Regions from separate parts of the Enterobacter cloacae complex sp. genome, predicted to be linked through region 1. Evidence: predicted binding sites of a transcription regulator. Region 1 holds the regulator's gene; each other region holds the start of a gene.

Region 1 (4,159 bases):
CTGCAACGGCGGCACCACGGCAAAGGTTGCGGCGCCCCACACCAACATGGCAACCGCGGCGCCCACTTCGTTACGCGCCAGCCACGGGATCGCCACCATGATGACGATCAGCAGCGTTAAGAAGCCTTTCAGCGTCCCACTCACGGAGCGGTCGGCAAATTTGCCGCCGAGATAGTTGCCAATCGAGAACCCGACACCAATCAGCACCAGCATCGCGGTAACAAAGAGTGGCGTTGCATGGGTAATGTCGTGCAGCACCGGGGAGATATAGGTGTAGAGCGTAAACATCGCCCCCGCCCCCAGTACCGTGGTGAGCAGCGCGGAAAGCACCTGGGGACGCATCAGCACCGCCAGCTCTTTACGTACTTCCGGACGTTCTCCCGCACTTCCTTTCGGCAGTGAGAAGAACAGCGCGACCATCGCGACCACGCCCAGTCCGGCGGTTGCGAGGAAAGACATACGCCAGCCGATAGCTTCTCCCAGCCAGGTGGCGGCGGGAACACCGCCGATATTGGCGATGGTCAGCCCCATAAACATGGTGGCTACCGCGCTGGCCTGCTTATGTTTTGGCACCACGCTGGCGGCAACAACCGAGCCCAGCCCGAAGAAGGCGCCATGGTTCAGGCTGGTCAGAATACGGGAAAGCATCAGGGTGGTGTAATCCGGCGAAATCGCGGAAAGCACGTTGCCCAGGGTGAAAATCGCCATCAGGAAAATCAGCGCATTGCGGCGCGCGCGGTGCGAAAGCAGCAGCGTCATCAGCGGCGCGCCCACCATCACGCCGATCGCGTAGGCGCTAATCAACATACCGGCCGCAGGGATAGAGACATCCACGCCCCGGGCGATAACAGGCAATAACCCCATCGGGGAGAATTCAGTGGTGCCAATCCCAAAGGCGCCAATCGCCAGGGCCAGCAGGGGAAAATTGATTTTCATGAATAAACTCCGGATACCGTGCCGTTACCCGGCACAGAATTAAGAAGTCAAAAGCATGACATCAATCACAAAAAATGAGAAGTTAACATTTTGGCAAAAGATTTTTGCCGGAAAGATAACAATAGCGGCAAGCGAGGGAGAAAATTCTCCCTCCATCTAAATCAGTGCAGCGCAGCGGTTAAACCACCCGCAACAATCAGGGCAAGAACAACAATGGTGGTAAACAGCGAAAACTTCAGATCGGTACTCATCAATTTTTCTCCTTTTATTCACCCTACGAAAAGTGAGCCTGCTCATTTTTACACAGTTCAGGTCAAAAATCTTCCAGGATTTAAGCGGATATCCACTTTACCTCTTCCCCTTTTCATCAAGATAGGACAAAATTCCACGCTAAATTTATTAGCGTACCGGCCACTGACCCCCTCCTGACGTCCTGTGTCGTTTTCCCGGCGTGTCGCAACTCAAGATTGCGTAATAAGGGTGAGAGAAGGCAAACGTTTACCTTCAATGGTTTCAGGAGCTTAGGATATGGTCTGGAGTGACATTTAATGGCAACAATTAAAGACGTAGCAAAACGCGCAAACGTTTCCACCACAACCGTATCACATGTTATTAACAAAACGCGTTTTGTCGCTGAAGAGACGCGCAATGCCGTCTGGGCAGCGATCAAAGAACTTCACTACTCGCCTAGTGCGGTCGCGCGTAGCCTGAAGGTTAATCACACCAAATCGATTGGCCTGCTGGCCACCAGCAGTGAAGCGGCCTACTTTGCTGAAATTATCGAAGCCGTTGAAAAAAACTGCTTCCAGAAGGGCTATACCCTGATTCTGGGCAACGCGTGGAACAACATTGAGAAACAGCGCGCTTATCTGTCGATGATGGCGCAAAAGCGCGTCGACGGCCTGCTGGTGATGTGTTCTGAATACCCAGAGTCGGTCCTTTCCATGCTGGAAGAGTATCGCCACATTCCGATGGTGGTGATGGACTGGGGCGAAGCGCGCGCCGACTTCACCGACTCCGTTATCGATAACGCTTTTGAAGGCGGCTACATGGCGGGGCGTTACCTGGTGGAACGCGGTCACCGTGAAATTGGCGTGATCCCGGGCCCGCTGGAGCGTAACACCGGTGCTGGCCGCCTGGCCGGTTTCATGAAGGCGATGGAAGAGGCGCTGATTACCGTGCCGGAAAACTGGATTGTTCAGGGCGATTTCGAGCCGGAGTCGGGCTATCGCGCCATGCAGCAGATCGTCTCCCAGCCGCATCGCCCTACCGCTGTGTTCTGCGGCGGCGATATCATGGCCATGGGCGCCCTCTGTGCGGCAGATGAACTCGGCCTGCGCGTCCCGCAGGATATCTCGGTGATCGGCTATGATAACGTGCGCAACGCCCGCTTCTTTACGCCGGCGCTGACCACCATTCACCAGCCGAAAGATTCGCTGGGTGAAACCGCCTTCAATATGCTGATGGACAGGATCGTCAACAAGCGTGAACAGTCCCAGTCCATTGAAGTGCACCCGCGCCTGATTGAACGCCGTTCCGTTGCGGACGGTCCGTTCCGCGACTACCGTCGTTAATCCTTTTACGGGGCCAGCTACGCTGGTCCCCGTAACCACTCCCGGTTCAGCGTTTCGCTGTCTCCCAAATAATCCAGCAGCCAGGCCATGGCGGGCGATACGTCGTTTTGCTGCCACGTCAGACAGCACGCGGCGTCCGGGAAGGGATTTTCCAGCGTCAGAGCCACCCACTCCCCCGCGTCAATGCGCGGACGCGCAAAATGCACCGGCACCATGCCAACGCACAGCCCCGCGCTCAGGCAGGTGGCTGACGACTCCCAGTCCGGCGCGACCACGCGGCGCTGATTATCCAGCAGCCAGGTAATGCGCTTCGGCAGCGAACGGGACGTATCTTCCAGCACCAGCGAGGGCCAGTTGCGTAAGGTGTCATCGCTCAGCGGCCCTTCCAGCGCCGCCAGCGGATGATCGCGCGCGACCACGCAGGTCCAGCTCAGCATGCCCATGTCGCGAAACGCGTAGCGCCCCCCAACCGGGATCGCCTGGGTGGCGCCAATCGCCATCTCTGCCCTGCCGTCCGCCAGCGCATCCCAGACGCCGTTAAACACCTCCTGTGAAACGCGCAGTTCGACGTCGGAGAAATGACGATAGAAATCGACGATCATCTGCCGGGTGCGTTCCGGCTTAACGATGTTATCCACCGCGATGGAAAGATGACCGCGCCAGCCGTTGGCGATCTGCTGGCACTGCTCGCGGGTGATCTGCATTTTTTTGATAACAGACCGCCCCTCTTTCAAAAACCACGCGCCGGCCGGCGTGAGCTCCACGTCGCGATGGCGCCGCTCAAACAGCGGGACCGCCAGCCACGCTTCCAGCTGACGCACCGTATAGCTGATGGCCGAGGGAACGCGATGCAGCTCCTGGGCGGCACCGGTAAAGCTGCCGTTACGCGCCACGGCATCGACCACTTCAAGAGAATAATCTGACCACATCTTTTGCCTGCAAAATTTTTGAATTCACCCGCCAAATATTAGCGTTTCACAAGCTGCTTTGCACCTCCTACACTCTGCGCCAACGTACACCTGCCTCCTCAGGAGAATAAACAGTGCAACCCAGGAAAGGATTTTTAGTCTGGCTCGGCGGCTTAAGCGTGCTGGGCTTTTTGGCGACCGATATGTATCTGCCCGCGTTCGCCGCGATGCAGGAAGATTTGCAAACCCCTGCCGCCGCCATCAGCGCCAGCCTGAGTTTGTTCCTCGCAGGCTTTGCCTTGGCGCAACTGCTCTGGGGGCCGCTCTCGGATCGTTTTGGCCGTAAACCCGTCCTGTTGCTGGGACTGGCAATTTTTGCCGTAGGCTGTCTGGGCATGCTGTGGGTCCGCGATGCCGCCTGGCTCCTCGTGCTGCGCTTCATCCAGGCCGTCGGCGTCTGTGCCGCAGCGGTCACCTGGCAGGCGCTGGTAACCGATTATTATCCGGCTTCGCGCACTAACCGCATTTTCGCCACCATTATGCCGCTGGTCGGCCTGTCGCCGGCGCTCGCCCCGCTGCTGGGCAGCTGGATCCTGGCGCATTTCGACTGGCAGGCCATTTTCGCCACGCTGTTTGCCATCACGCTGGTGCTGATGCTGCCCGCGTTCGGGCTCAAGCCTGCGCGTAAAAAAGAGACGCATCCGGACGCGCAGCCAGTGACCTTTACCTCCTTACTGCGGG
Region 2 (4,159 bases), 870 kb from region 1:
ATCGTCAGCCAGCACCGTTTCACTGCTGGTGAGAATAGCATGGCTTTGCGCGCGCAGACGTTGCACATCGCGCCTTGCCTGCGGGGACGTGATCCACTGGCTCTCGCCGTTGGCCATCGCCGTGCGGCCATCCAGTGAGGCACCCAGCTTAAGCTGAATAAACGGGAAGCCGGTGCGCATGCGTTTCAGGAAGCCTTTGTTGATGGCTTCCGCATCCTGCATCATCAGGCCGTGGCTGACGTCGATCCCTTCCTGTTGCAGACGATAAAGGCCGCGGCCCGCCACCTGCGGGTTAGGATCCTGCATAGCGGCGACCACGCGCGAAACCCCTGCCGCAATCAGCGCTTCACAGCACGGCGGCGTGCGCCCGTGGTGGCTGCATGGCTCCAGCGTCACGTAGGCCGTCGCGCCTCGCGCTTTCTCCCCCGCCATACGCAAGGCATGCACTTCAGCATGTGGCTCGCCTGCGCGGTAGTGAAAACCTTCCCCCACAATCTCGCCATCTTTAACAATGACGCACCCGACGTTGGGGTTAGGGTGAGTGGTAAACCGACCGCGCTGCGCCAGCTTCATGGCTCGCGCCATGTACATCTCGTCGTGCATGGGCTTAATCCTGTAAGCGGGCGATCTCTTCGCCAAACTCTTTGATGTCTTCAAAGCTGCGGTAAACGGAGGCGAAGCGAATGTAGGCGACTTTATCGAGCTTTTTCAGCTGTTCCATCACCAGATTACCAATCATTTTGCTCGGCACTTCGCGCTCGCCTAACCCGCGCAGATAAGATTTAATGTGGTTTAACGCCATTTCGACGTCATCGGAGCTGACGGGCCGTTTTTCCAGCGCCTTTAGCATCCCGCTGCGCAGTTTTTCTTCATTGAACGGTTCGCGCACATCGTTACTTTTTACCACGCGCGGCATGACCAGCTCTGCCACCTCGAAGGTGGTAAAACGCTCGTTGCACACCAGACACTGCCGGCGACGGCGCACGGAAGACCCTTCGCCTACAAGACGTGAGTCGATGACTTTGGTATCCACGGCGGAGCAAAATGGGCAATGCATACGATGTCCCTGTTATCTGGTTAACTGATTTCTATTTTACCCTGAACTGGCCCGACAACAAAGGAAGAGCTTTTTGAGACAAAGGATCTATGCCTGGCGGCACTATCCTGTCTACCATTGCAGCACTCTGTGATTTCAAGGAATTAAACGCAATGACAAGACGTTACCTGAAAATCGTGCTGGTGGGGAGCCTGTTCACGCTCAGCGCCTGCGCACAGCAAAGTGAAGTCCGCGAGATGAAACAAAGCGTGAATACGCTCAACGTGGCGATGAACAAACTTAACCAGGAAACCGTGAAGATCACCCAGCAGAACGCGCTGAATGCCAAATCCAGCAATGGCGTTTATCTGTTGCCAGGGGCTAATACGCCTGCCCGACTCAACAGCCAGATTGGCATGTTAAAAATGTCTCTGGTGAATGTTGCTGCCAATGCGGATGGTACGCGCGCAACATTGCGTATCCAGGGTGAGTCCAACGATCCGCTTCCGGCCTTTACCGGCACCGTCGAGTGGGGACAGATCCAGGGCACTACCGAGAACTATCAGGAAGTGAACGTGAAGAACCAGCTTTTCACCGCCCCCGCCAGCACGCTGGCACCAAGCGACGTGGACATCCCGGTTCAGCTGAGCGGCCTGACGCCGGAACAGTTAGGCTTTATCCGCATTCACGACATTCAACCCGCCGCGCAATAACCTCCCCTTCTAGCGGAGTGAAATGTCACTCCGCTAACATTTACATTTCGTATGGATTGGCAACATAAATGATTGCCGCTACAATCCTGCCCGTCTAAAGTACGCAAACGTGAACGCAATCGATTACGTATGTGAGAGATATGTGAAACACCACATATTTTTGTGAGCAAGGATTCCTATAATAGGCTCCGCAGAAACACGAAATATTTAGAAACGCAATTCGCGCATTTTTCACTCCCGGAAGGGAATTTCAATCAGTGGCATGATTATGAAAAAAACATTACTCGCAGCCGGTGCAGTTCTGGCACTCTCCTCCTCTTTCACGGCTAACGCTGCGGAGAATACCAAGCCAGAATATGTTTCTGACTGGTGGCATCAGAGCGTTAACGTTGTGGGCAGTTACCACACCCGTTTCGGACCGCAGATCCGTAACGATACCTACCTTGAGTACGAAGCGTTCGCTAAAAAAGACTGGTTTGATTTCTACGGCTACATGGATGCACCGGTCTTCTTCGGTGGTAACACCGACGCGAAAGGTATCTGGAACCATGGTTCCCCTCTGTTCATGGAGATCGAGCCGCGCTTCTCCATCGACAAGCTGACCGGCACCAGCCTGGCGTTTGGTCCGTTCAAAGAGTGGTATTTCGCAAACAACTACATCTACGACATGGGCCGCAACAAGTCCGGTCGTCAGAGCACCTGGTATATGGGTCTGGGCACCGACATTGAGACTGGCCTGCCAATGAGCCTGTCCATGAACGTGTATGCAAAATACCAGTGGCAGAACTACGGTGCCGCGAACGAAAACGAATGGGACGGCTACCGTTTCAAAGTGAAATACTTTGTGCCAATCACCCAGCTGTGGGGCGGTAACCTGAGCTACATCGGCTTCACCAACTTTGACTGGGGTTCAGACCTGGGCGACAACGACTTCCGTGATCTGAACGGCAAGAAGGCGCGCACCAATGACTCCATCGCCTCCAGCCACATCCTGGCGCTGAACTACGATCACTGGCACTACTCTGTTGTTGCGCGTTACTGGCACAACGGTGGTCAGTGGAACGACGACGCCAGCCTGAACTTCGGCAACGGCGACTTCAGCGTGCGTTCTACCGGTTGGGGTGGTTACCTGGTGGTGGGTTACAACTTCTAATCAGTGCGGATTCCGCCCGGTGGCGCTACGCTTACCGGGCCTACGATCCGAATATAGGCCGGGTAAGGCGTAGCCGCCACCCGGCTTTTTACTGCCTCACCTTGCGTAAAAAATCTGCCAATGACCTGCCCGCACTTTCGCTAAACCGCCTCTCCGTCTGAACAATATTGAGGCATCGGTCGAGCCGGAAACAGCGATAGTCATCGCGCCGTTCACACCACGCCGCCAGCAGCCAGCGCTCTCCCCAGAAGAACAAGCCCAGCGGCTGAACCTCGCGCTTTGAGAGCTGCCCAGCCTCATCACGATAATGCAGTGCCAGCACGCGCTGTGCGGAAATCGCCTGATGGATCACGTCGAAACCACTACGGGAATGTGGCTGAAGGGCAATATCCGGCGCGTAAATCCGCGTCTGCTCAGCTTTGCGGCGGCTCTCTTCTGACAGGATCGCCAGCACTTTTTCCTGGGCCGACTCCAGCTCGCGCGACAGCGATTCCCCGCCCCAGGTTTTGAGCAGGCGAATCGCCACCATCAGCGCCTCGGACTCTTTGTTGGTCAGCATCAGCGGGAGTAAATCAAAACCCGACATCAGCCGATATCCGCTTCCCGCCTCGCCTTCCACCGGCACGCCGGAAAGCGACAGGTCGCGGATATCGCGGTACACCGTGCGCTCGGACACGCCAAGCCTTTCCGCCAGATGCGCTGCCGTTGTCAGACGTCTGCCCCGAAGGATCTGCACAATCTGGAACAAACGGTCAGCGCGTCGGGTCATCGGTTTACTCTCATACCGGTTGATGGAGGCCGACGCGATTACCTTCGCTGTCGGCAAACAGGGCTATAGTGCCAATGCCTTGCGGCAGTTCCAGCGGGCCAAACACGCACTCACCGCCCGCAGAAGCAATACGATCGAGCGTGGCCGCCAGATTGGCAGTATGCAGGTAAATAATAGCGCCCTGCGAAGACGGTGTAACGCCGTCAAATTTCGCCAGCGCGCCGCCGGTGGCCGGATCCTCGTGCGGGAAAATCGCCAGATCAGCCACGTCCATCTTCTCGCGCCGCAGCGCGACCTGCATCACCGACTCATAAAATTTGATGGCGCGATCCATATTGGCGACCGGAATTTCAAACCAGTTAATAACACTTTTCATACGTCCTCCTGCCTGTTGTTAGGGTTGAGAAGGAGTCTACGACAGGGCTCCTGACAGCATACTGTCAGGAGTGTTTGTGAGATGCAGACAAAAAAAATCCCGGCCAACAGGC
Region 3 (4,159 bases), 3.2 Mb from region 1:
TTCCATAAAGGCTTCGCGCACTTCAGGGCCTACCTCAAACGCCTGCGGGCCAATCGCCGGGCCAAGCCAGGCAATGATATTCGCGGGAGTGTCCCGGAAGCAGGCGACGGTCTCTTCCAGCACGCCTTCGCACAGCCCGCGCCATCCGGCATGGGCAGCAGCCACTTCAGTTCCCGCCTGATTGCAGAACAGCACAGGCAGGCAATCGGCGGTCATCACCGCGCAAACCGTTCCCGGCGTATTGCTGTACGAGGCATCGGCGCGTTTAGACGCGTAAGGCTCACCCGACAGCGTCAGCACCGCTTTACCATGCACCTGCTCAAGCCAGACCGGTTTTGAAGGAAGGTATCCCGCAGCAAAAAGGCGCTTACGGTTCTCTTCGACGTGTTCCGGGTTATCGCCACAGTGCGCGCCGAGGTTCAGAGACTCCCATGCGCCCTGGCTCACGCCACCGATACGGGTCGAACTACAGGCGGCCACGCCTTCAGGCAGCGGCCACTCCGGGACAATCAGCTTGGTCATAACCAGTCCACGTGATCCTTATGTTCTTCGAAATCTGCGCGCATCGCGTCGATAAGTTCCACCATATCCTGTGGGATCGGCGCATGCCATTCCATCTGAATTCCGGTAATGGGGTGGTAAAGACGCAGCATCGTCGCATGCAGCGCCTGACGATCGAATTTACGCAGCACGGAGATGAATTCATCCGACGCCCCTTTTGGTGGACGCGGACGACCGCCGTAAACCGGGTCACCCACCAGCGGATGGGTAATATGCGCCATGTGCACGCGGATCTGGTGGGTACGCCCGGTTTCCAGACGCAGACGCAGGCGCGTATGAATGCGGAAATGCTCCATGATGCGGTAGTGGGTCACCGCCGGTTTACCCATCGGGTGCACGGACATATGCGTGCGTTTGGTTGGGTGGCGGCTAATCGGCTCTTCCACCGTGCCGCCAGAGGTCATATGACCAATGGCCACCGCCTCATACTCACGCGTGATTTCGCGCAGCTGTAAAGATTCCACCAGGCGAGTCTGCGCGGGAATCGTCTTCGCCACCACCATCAGACCCGTAGTGTCTTTATCCAGACGGTGAACGATACCGGCACGCGGTACGTCAGCAATCGGCGGATAATAATGAAGGAGTGCGTTAAGAACCGTACCGTCAGGATTGCCCGCGCCCGGATGAACAACAAAATCGCGCGGCTTGTTGATGACCAGAATATCGTCATCTTCGTAGACGATCTCCAGGGGGATATCCTGCGGCTCGAAGCGAATTTCCTCTTCGATTTCAGCATTGATGGCGACAGCTTCCCCACCAAACACTTTCTCTTTAGGTTTGTCCCAGATCTTGCCGTTTACCAGCACGCGCTGGTCAAGGATCCATTCTTTTATGCGTGAACGCGAATAATCAGGGAACAATTCGGCCAAAGCCTGATCTAAGCGTTGACCGAGCTGATTTTCGGAGACTGTTGCGGTGAGTTCTACTCGTTGTGCCATAAACTGCTTCTTCGTTTAACGTTGGGTTTTACGGCTTTGCCGTTTAATATAGTGTGCTATTGTAGCTGGTCTTAATCGGGAGCAGGAACTGAGTTTCTCCCGGACAAACATTTGAGGAAAGTCAAAACGTCATGACGCGCATGAAATATCTGGTGGCAGCGGCCACGTTGAGCCTGGCTTTGGTGGGCTGCTCCGGTTCGAATGAACAGGTCCCTGACAATCCGCCGAATGAAATCTATGCGACTGCACAACAAAAGTTGCAGGACGGTAACTGGAAACAGGCGATAACGCAACTGGAAGCGTTGGATAATCGCTATCCGTTTGGTCCGTATTCGCAGCAGGTACAGTTAGATCTTATCTACGCCTACTACAAAAACGCCGATCTGCCGCTGGCTCAGGCAACCATCGATCGTTTCATGCGTCTGAACCCTACCCATCCTAACATCGATTACGTGATGTACATGCGCGGCCTGACTAACATGGCGCTGGATGACAGTGCATTGCAGGGCTTCTTCGGGGTGGATCGCTCTGACCGTGACCCGCAACATGCGCGTGATGCTTTCAATGACTTCTCCAAACTGGTGCGTAGCTACCCGAACAGCCAGTACATTACCGATGCCACTAAGCGTCTGGTGTTCCTGAAAAATCGTCTGGCGAAATACGAGTACTCCGTTGCGGAATACTACACCCGTCGCGGCGCATGGGTTGCCGTGGTTAATCGTGTAGAAGGCATGCTACGTGATTATCCGGATACACAGGCGACGCGTGATGGCCTGAAGCTGATGGAGAATGCTTATCGCCAGATGCAGATGACGGCTCAGGCTGACAAAGTGGCGAAAATTATTGCCGCGAACAGCAGCAATACCTGATACCGCTACAACGTAAAACGGCAGCCCGCAGGCTGCCGTTTTTTCATTCATTCAGACTCCCGCTGAAGCGGTTTAGCCTCAACACATCCAGTCAACTATGACCGCAATTGCTGGCTTCGACAAGGTAAATCTCACCTCTTCCTGCCCTGCCTCACAAAAAAGATTCCCTGACAAAAACCGACAAAATAACGTGATCTAAATCACACATTTTGACATTAGGTCGGGTATGCTGGAATCACCAAGACGGAAAGACAAGAGGTAAAATTTATGACAATGAACATTACCAGTAAACAAATGGAAATTACTCCGGCAATCCGCCAGCACGTCGCAGACCGTCTCGCCAAACTGGATAAATGGCAAACACATTTGATTAACCCACATATCATCCTGTCCAAGGAGCCGCAGGGTTTCATCGCTGATGCAACTATCAATACTCCAAACGGCCATCTGGTCGCCAGCGCAAAACACGAGGATATGTACACCGCAATTAACGATTTGATCAACAAGCTGGAACGGCAGCTCAATAAAGTGCAACACAAAGGTGAAGCCCGTCGCGCCACAACGTCGGTGAAAGACGCCAGCTTCGCGGAAGAAGTTGAAGAAGAGTAATCCTCTAAAATTGAGTGTACCGACAACGCGCCTCCGGGCGCGTTTTTTATTGACAGGATCAAAACAGTACAGGTACTTTAACCTATCAATTTCAGGACGACCTTATGAAACAGACGCCGTTTTTCTTCGCATTCTTTTTTACCTTCCCCTGACCGGGAGGCGTTTCGTCGTGTGATAAAGAATGCGAAGACGAACAACAAGGCCTCCCACACCGGGAGGCCTTTTTTATTGATAACGATAAATTGAGACAGACAACACTATGACACCGGAAAACCCGCTCCTGGATTTGCGCGTAAAGATCAGCGCTCTCGATGAAAAATTACTGGCTCTGCTGGCAGAACGCCGCGCCCTCGCCGTTGAAGTGGGCAAAGCCAAGCTGGATTCCCATCGGCCGGTACGCGATATCGATCGCGAACGTGATTTACTGGAACGGTTGATTCAGCTCGGTAAAGCGCATCATCTGGATGCCCACTACATCACCCGCCTTTTCCAGCTCATCATCGAAGATTCCGTTCTGACGCAGCAAGCCTTGCTCCAGCAGCATCTGAACAAAACTAACCCGCACTCTGCGCGCATCGCATTTCTCGGCCCGAAAGGCTCCTATTCTCACCTGGCGGCTCGCCAGTACGCCGCCCGCCATTTCGAAGAGTTTATTGAGAGTGGTTGTGCGAAATTTGCAGACATTTTCAACCAGGTCGAAACCGGCCAGGCGGATTACGCCGTGGTGCCTATCGAGAACACCAGTTCCGGCGCCATCAACGATGTTTACGATCTGCTCCAGCACACCAGCCTGTCGCTGGTCGGTGAGCTGACTATCCCTATCGATCACTGCGTGCTGGTCGCTGGCTCAACGGACCTGAGTCAGATCGAAACGGTTTACAGCCACCCGCAGCCGTTCCAGCAGTGCAGCCAGTTCCTGAACCGTTATCCGCACTGGAAAATTGAGTACACCGAGAGCACCTCGGCGGCGATGGAAAAAGTGGCGCAGGCAAACTCCCCTGCCGTCGCGGCACTCGGTAGCGAAGCGGGCGGCGCGCTGTATGGCTTACAGGTGCTGGAGCGCAATCTGGCTAACCAGACGCAGAATATCACCCGTTTCGTGGTTCTGGCCCGCAAGGCCATCAACGTGTCCGATCAGGTACCGGCGAAAACCACCCTGCTGATGGCGACCGGACAGCAGGC

Evidence for each region. Region 1 encodes PurR, which represses purine synthesis genes. Its sites were predicted from a motif close to CANGCAAACGTTTGCNTG; they were not measured.
Region 2: the regulator PurR is predicted to act here: its motif matches at 1,862-1,879, upstream of DBR02_RS15675 (nucleoside-specific channel-forming protein Tsx).
Region 3: the regulator PurR is predicted to act here: its motif matches at 2,521-2,538, upstream of raiA (ribosome-associated translation inhibitor RaiA).

Annotation. Positions count from the first base shown of each region.
Region 1 is NZ_LT991957.1:4,045,685-4,049,843, reverse strand. Features, by position in the region: gene DBR02_RS19965 (MFS transporter) at 1-936, opposite strand, end outside; gene cydH (cytochrome bd-I oxidase subunit CydH) at 1,098-1,187, opposite strand; gene purR (HTH-type transcriptional repressor PurR) at 1,485-2,510, shown strand; gene punR (DNA-binding transcriptional activator PunR) at 2,528-3,439, opposite strand; gene punC (purine nucleoside transporter PunC) at 3,553-4,159, shown strand, end outside.
Region 2 is NZ_LT991957.1:3,171,741-3,175,899, reverse strand. Features, by position in the region: gene ribD (bifunctional diaminohydroxyphosphoribosylaminopyrimidine deaminase/5-amino-6-(5-phosphoribosylamino)uracil reductase RibD) at 1-603, opposite strand, end outside; gene nrdR (transcriptional regulator NrdR) at 608-1,057, opposite strand; gene DBR02_RS15680 (DUF3251 domain-containing protein) at 1,210-1,749, shown strand; gene DBR02_RS15675 (nucleoside-specific channel-forming protein Tsx) at 2,018-2,902, shown strand; gene DBR02_RS15670 (helix-turn-helix transcriptional regulator) at 2,991-3,671, opposite strand; gene DBR02_RS15665 (VOC family protein) at 3,682-4,047, opposite strand.
Region 3 is NZ_LT991957.1:836,706-840,864, forward strand. Features, by position in the region: gene yfiH (purine nucleoside phosphorylase YfiH) at 1-522, opposite strand, end outside; gene rluD (23S rRNA pseudouridine(1911/1915/1917) synthase RluD) at 519-1,499, opposite strand; gene bamD (outer membrane protein assembly factor BamD) at 1,631-2,368, shown strand; gene raiA (ribosome-associated translation inhibitor RaiA) at 2,636-2,977, shown strand; Phe leader region at 3,081-3,206, shown strand; gene pheL (pheA operon leader peptide PheL) at 3,082-3,129, shown strand; gene pheA (bifunctional chorismate mutase/prephenate dehydratase) at 3,237-4,159, shown strand, end outside.